DNA from 2 places in the Methylomonas sp. Uni0009 genome. Region 1 is predicted to be linked to the other one. Evidence: predicted binding sites of a transcription regulator. Region 1 holds the regulator's gene; the other holds the start of a gene.

Region 1 (3,469 bases):
AATGAGAATAAAAAATGGTAAAAAATATCAACAAGAGCAATACAGCAGAGTAGAAAAGTTATTGAATGTATTGTTGTTTTTTGTCGTTGCCTACTATAGCTACTATGTGTTGTCTTTCTCCCAAATGGGGGCTTGAGACCACTGGCGGTTGCGGTTTATTGGCCGTTTGCGTTCCTGCCATACAGTCCGGATAAGCAAACGCTAGATCGAATTAGAACCCTGCAAGTCCCAGACTTGCAGGGTTTTTTATTGCCGGTTGTTGGGCAATATCGAAGATACATCTAAAAATCGTAATTCCTGAACAAACTGCCCATCGATCCGTTCTCCACGACACGGGGGCTTCGGATATTCAATCCCAGCCCTTGATTGTGCTGGCTGCGCTTAGTTTATTCATAACCTGTTCAAGCCGTTGACAAGGCCGAACCCAGCTGATAGCTTTGCTGTCTGGCACTCACCAATATCGAGTGCTAACGGAATTTGGGGGATGACGTGGCTGGCGGACAAGATTTAAACGAAAGATCGCTGTATTTATTAAAAACCTTGGTTGAGCGTTATATTCAGGACGGTCAGCCTGTTGGTTCGCGTTTGTTATCTAAAGATCCGCAGTTAAAGCTGAGCCCCGCCAGCATTCGCAATGTGATGGCGGATCTGGAAGAGATGGGTTTGATCCATTCCCCGCACACATCCGCCGGCCGAGTCCCGACCGTGAGCGGCTATCGTTTATTTGTCGACAGTTTGTTAACCGTCAAGCCGCTGGCATCCAGCGAATTGGATCAACTGCAACATGGCCTGAAAGGCGAGGCGGATAAAGCCAGCGACGTGTTGAGCAAGGCTTCTAAATTGCTGTCAGACGTGACGAGGATGGCCGGCGTGGTGACTTTGCCGCGCCGAGAAAGCGTCACATTGCGGCATATCGAATTCCTGCCGATGTCCAATACCCGAGTGTTGGTGATTTTCGTCACTGACGACCAGGAAGTGCACAATAAAATTATTCATACCCACAAGCAATTCAGTCCTGCGGAATTACAACAGGCTGCCAACTATTTGAATTCGGTTTATTCCGGCCGCAGCTTGGCGAAAATTCGCGATTTGGTGGTGCGGGAGATGGAGCTCGATCAGCGGCAGGTCAATCAAGGCATGATGGACGCGGTGAACATGGCGCAGCTGACCTTCAGCGAACAACCCAACGACGACTATGTGTTGAGCGGCGAAACCAATCTAATGGGCTTTTCCGAGTTGTCGGATATGGAACGACTCAAACAGTTGTTCGAAGCTTTTAGCCAAAAGCGCGGCGTCATTCATTTATTGGATCAGTGTCTACAGGCCGAAGGCGTGCAGATTTTTATCGGTGAAGAGTCCGGCTATAGCGCATTCGATCATTGCAGCCTGGTGACGGCGCCTTATTCAGTGAATGACGAAGTGGTGGGGGTGTTGGGCGTGATCGGCCCCACCCGAATGGCGTATGAAAAAGTGATTCCGTTCGTGGATGTGACGGCAAAATTATTGGGCGCGGCCTTGAATCCGAAATAAATGGCCCTATCGTTAGGCCAACTAAAAAATTTAGAACCATGGAGTAAGTAATGAGTCATCAGCAATCTAGCCACGAACCCCAATCGGATAGCGATTTGATCGCCGAAGTTTTGGAACAAACCAAGCCAATCGACGCCGACGAACAGTCAACCGAAGCCTCTGGTGCCGCCCCAGTCACTGTGGAAGCCTTGCAGGAACAATTGGAGCAGGCTCAGCAACAAGCTGCTGCGAATCTGGATAAAGCCATCCGCACGATGGCCGAGATGGAAAATTTAAAAAAGCGCGTGCAAAAAGACTTGGACGACGAACGCAAATACGGTCTGGCCAAATTTGCGAAAGAATTGCTGAGTGTTCTGGATAGTTTGGAATTAGGCCTGCAAGCGGCAACCGGCGATAGCCCGGAGATAGTGAAACTACGCGAAGGCAGTGAATTGACCATCAAACAATTCGAGTCGGTATTTGCCAAATTTAATATCGAAACCGTCGACCCCATCGGTCAAGCATTCAATCCGGAATTGCACCAAGCGATGGTCATGCAGCCAAGTGCCACCGCCCAACCCAATACCGTATTAAACGTCTTCCAAAAAGGCTATGTGTTGAACGGCCGTTTATTGCGCCCTGCCATGGTGGTGGTGGCGAAAGCCGAGGACAAACCAGCCGATAGCGCAAAAATCGATGAGCAGGCTTGAAATTAAGACGATCAACCGCATATCGCTAACAACTTTTTAATTTATTACCAATTCAAGTCTGGAGAATATCAATGGGCAAAATGATCGGCATCGATTTAGGAACCACCAACTCCTGCGTCGCAGTCCTGGAAAACGGCACCGCGCGGGTTATCGAAAACAGCGAAGGCGCGCGCACCACGCCTTCCATCATCGCTTTCACCGGCGACAACGAAGTGTTGGTCGGTCAGTCCGCCAAGCGTCAGGCGGTGACCAACCCTGAAAATACCTTGTTCGCGATCAAACGCTTGATCGGCCGCCGTTTTAAAGAAGACGCGGTACAAAAAGACATCAAAATGGTGCCTTATAAAATTATGGAAGCCAATAACGGTGACGCCTGGGTGGAATGTCACGGTAAAAAAATGGCGCCGCCGGAAGTATCATCACGGGTGCTGATGAAACTGAAAAAAGACGCGGAAGCGTTTTTGGGCGAAGAAGTCACCGAAGCGGTCATCACCGTGCCTGCGTACTTCAACGACTCGCAACGTCAAGCGACTAAAGACGCCGGCCGTATCGCCGGTCTTGATGTGAAACGTATTATCAACGAGCCGACTGCGGCGGCGCTGGCGTTCGGTATGGACAAACCGAAAGGCGACACTACCATTGCGGTCTATGACCTAGGCGGCGGTACTTTCGATATTTCCATCATCGAAATTGCCGAAATCGAAGGCGAACACCAGTTCGAAGTATTGGCCACCAACGGCGATACTTTCCTGGGCGGTGAGGACTTTGACTTGCGGATCATCGATTTCCTGGCTGGCGAATTTAAACGCGATAGCGGCATCGATCTGCACAACGATCCATTGGCGCTGCAACGTCTGAAAGAAGCTGCGGAAAAAGCCAAAATTGAGTTGTCATCAGCTGAACAAACTGACATCAATCTGCCGTACATCACCGCCGATGCGTCCGGTCCGAAACATTTGAATGTGAAACTGACCCGCGCCAAACTGGAATCGCTGGTGGACGAGCTGATCGAAAGAACCAAAGGTCCCTGCTTGCAAGCGATTAAAGATGCCGGTATTTCGACATCTAAAATCAACGACGTGATCTTGGTCGGCGGTCAAACCCGGATGCCGAAAGTGCAAGCCTTCGTTAAAGAGTTGTTTGGTAAAGAGCCGCGCAAAGACGTTAACCCTGACGAAGCGGTAGCTCTGGGTGCGGCAATTCAAGCCGGCGTATTGGGCGGCGACGTAAAAGACGTATTGTTGCTGGAC
Region 2 (3,469 bases), 610 kb from region 1:
TGATACGTTTAGGCGTTACTTTAGCGCGTGTCACTAATCGTGTCACTGTTTGCGGTGTATGTCACTGCATTTTGTTGCACTTCTTTGGACAATAAAAAACCCGCTAAGCCTTATGGCTTGCGGGTTTCTGTATGTTCTTGCACTTCTCTAAATCTTTCTTTGGTACCGAGGGTCGGAATCGAACCGACACTCCTTTCGGAACCGGATTTTGAATCCGGCGCGTCTACCAGTTTCACCACCCCGGCAAAGAAAGCGTCATTATACTGATTTTTGCAGAAATGCCAAACTATTTTTTACGCTGCCAATATTACCGCTGCTTTCAGCTTTTTCATGGCGTTTTGTTCAAGCTGTCTGATACGCTCGGCCGACACTTGATAACGGTCCGCCAATTCGTGCAAAGTGGCTTTTTCTTCCACCAACCAGCGGCTAGCCAGAATATCGCGGCTTCTGTCGTCCAAGCCAGCCATGGCATCCATCAGCAATTCTTCCTTGCGGTCTTCCCAGTCGCTATTTTCCAGCAATAAAGCCGGATCGGCACCATGCTGTTCCAGATAAGCGATGGGTGCTTGCACATGATCTTCGCTGTCATCGCCCGTTGGCTCAAGTCCTATATCGCGACCGTCCAAACGCCGTTCCATTTCGTAAACCGTTTTGACGTCCACGTCCAGGTTCTCTGCTATCGCTTCCGCATCGTCTTGCGATAGATAGTTCAAGTCGTTTTTAAACTTACGCAGATTAAAAAACAGTTTGCGCTGCGCTTTAGTGGTAGCAACTTTAACGATGCGCCAGTTTTTAATCACATATTCGTGAATTTCCGCTTTGATCCAATGTACGGCAAACGACACCAAGCGCACACCCATGTCGGGGTCGAAACGCTTGACCGCTTTCATCAAGCCGATATTGCCTTCCTGTACAATGTCCGCCAACGGCAAACCGTAACCGGCATAGCCTCTGGCTACATGAGCCACGAAGCGCAAATTGGACATCACCAGCTCACGCGCAGCATTCAGGTCGCCTTCATCCCGGTAACGTAACGCCAAGTCCTGCTCCTGCTCGACGCTGAGTTTGGGCATTTGGGCGACTAAGTTCAAGTAAGAATCAAACGTCCCAACCGATAAATTGATCGGCAAAGCCAAGCTGTTGTTCATATCACCCTCGTTTCCGCGGAATAAATTAACGTTAACCGAATTCTAGCACTCGAAACACGAGAGTGCTAATAATTTAGTAAAAATCTTTTGATACAGATAGTTACACTGATTTTTGCTTCAATTTTGCTGTGTAAGCAGCTAGCGATGCCGCCTTTACGAATTCCGACCAAACTCGTTAAAATGCAGATTAAGTCAGAAATCTCCGCCTAACTCATCAAAACCACAGCCATTTACTCAAACATGTCAGCTTCCGATAGCCCCGTATCATCCAACTTTATTAGACACATCATTGCCGCCGATCTGGCCGCCAACAAAAACAACGGCAAAGTTGCCACCCGCTTTCCCCCCGAACCCAATGGCTATCTGCACATCGGCCACGCCAAATCGATTTGCCTGAATTTCACACTGGCCGCCGAGAACCAAGGCACTTGTAACTTGCGCTTTGACGACACCAATCCGGAAAAAGAAAGCGTCGAATATATGGAAGCCATCGAACGCGACGTGCAATGGTTAGGGTTTAAATGGGCCGGAAAATATCACGCTTCCGACTATTTCGAACAACTCTACGCTTACGCGGTGCAGTTGATTAAACAAGGCGATGCCTATGTCGACAGTTCGACCCCGGAACAAATGCGCGCGGACCGCGGCACCTTGACCGAACCCGGTAAAGAAAGCCCGGACCGTAGCCGCTCCATCCAAGAAAACCTGGATTTATTTACCCGCATGCGGGCCGGCGAATTTGCTGACGGCCAGTATGTGCTGCGCGCCAAAATCGATATGGCCTCGCCTAACATTAATATGCGCGACCCGACCATCTACCGCATTCGCCGTGTTCATCACCAACGTACCGGCGATGCCTGGTGTTTGTACCCCATGTACGACTACACCCATTGCATTTCCGATGCTTTGGAAGGCATCACCCACTCGATCTGCACCCTGGAATTTGAAGATCACCGCCCACTCTACGACTGGGTGCTGGACAAGTTGCAAACCCCTTGCCATCCACAGCAAATCGAATTCGCCCGCTTGCAATTGGAATACACCATCGTCAGCAAGCGTAAACTTCTGCAATTGGTCACCGAAAAGCACGTCAACGGCTGGGACGATCCCCGGATGCCGACTATTTCCGGCCTGCGCCGGGCCGGTTTTACCCCGGAAGCGATTCGCGATTTCTGCGAACGCATCGGCGTCACCAAAAACGATTCCTGGATCGAAATGGGCGTGCTGGAAAACTGCATCCGTGAAGACTTGAACGAACGCGCGCCCAGAGCGATGGCTGTGTTGAGACCGTTAAAAGTGGTGATCGGCAACTGGGAAGACGGTAAAACCGAAACTTATCAAATCGCCAACCATCCGCAAAAACCGGAAATGGGCAGCCGCGAAGTCAGCTTTTCCAAAACCATTTTGATCGAACAAGACGATTTCATGGAAAACCCGCCTAAAGACTTCAAGCGTTTGGTGCCAGGCGGCGAAGTGCGCTTGCGCGGCTCCTATGTGATCAAATGCGAGGAAGTGATTAAAGACGCAGCCGGTAATGTCATCGAACTGCGTTGCAGCTACGATCCGGCCACCTTAGGCAAAAACCCCGAAGGCCGCAAAGTAAAAGGCGTAATCCATTGGGTTTCTGAACAACACGCCCTGCCCGCCGAATTACGTTTATACGACAGGTTATTCAGCCACCCCAACCCGGACACGCTGGATAATTTCCTGGACGGCATCAATCCCAATTCGCTGGAAGTGTTGACTGATTGCCGGGTAGAAGCCAGTTTGGCAGCCGCCACGCCGGATACCCGTTATCAATTTGAGCGCACCGGGTATTTTTGCCTGGACTATGCCGACAGCACCGCGGAAAAATTGGTGTTTAACCGTACCGTGACCTTGCGCGACAGTTGGGCAAAGTAGCAAGGTAATTAACCATGGCCGCGCTGCAACCCTTAGTTAGCCATCTCGAAACCCAAACCGGCCAGTCTCTTAACAACCACCGCCTCAGCACTATCGGCGGTGGCGACATCAACAGCGCTTACCGGCTGCAAGCCGCCAATATCGACTGGTTCATCAAATTAAACCGGGCAAGCCTGGCAGAGATGTTTGTAGCGGAAGCGGCCGGTTTACGCGAGTTGGCCGACATCGGCGCGGTGCGCGTGCCCAAGGTGATTTGCTTTGGCGAATGTCAACAACACGCTTATCTGGTGTTGGAATTCATCGAATTGGGCGCGTTGCATAGCCGTAGCGCCAGCTTATTCGGCGAACAACTGGCCTTGCTGCACCAGCGACCGCAAGCCTATTTCGGCTGGCACATCGACAACACCATAGGCTCCACG

What was found. The regulator HrcA, encoded in region 1, represses chaperone genes, less so after heat shock. The targets are predictions, from matches to a motif close to TNTTAGCACTCNNNNNNNNNGAGTGCTAANA.
Region 2: the regulator HrcA is predicted to act here: its motif matches at 1,189-1,219, upstream of rpoH (RNA polymerase sigma factor RpoH).

What each region holds. Positions count from the first base shown of each region.
Region 1 covers NZ_JBTAFN010000001.1:2,764,211-2,767,679, forward strand. Annotated here, with positions in the region: gene ACWAU0_RS13015 (hypothetical protein) at 2-136, shown strand; gene hrcA (heat-inducible transcriptional repressor HrcA) at 490-1,530, shown strand; gene grpE (nucleotide exchange factor GrpE) at 1,581-2,219, shown strand; gene dnaK (molecular chaperone DnaK) at 2,291-3,469, shown strand, end outside.
Region 2 covers NZ_JBTAFN010000001.1:3,375,342-3,378,810, reverse strand. Annotated here, with positions in the region: tRNA gene ACWAU0_RS15665 (tRNA-Leu) at 161-245, opposite strand; gene rpoH (RNA polymerase sigma factor RpoH) at 294-1,148, opposite strand; gene ACWAU0_RS15655 (glutamine--tRNA ligase/YqeY domain fusion protein) at 1,389-3,050, shown strand; gene ACWAU0_RS15650 (fructosamine kinase family protein) at 3,065-3,469, shown strand, end outside.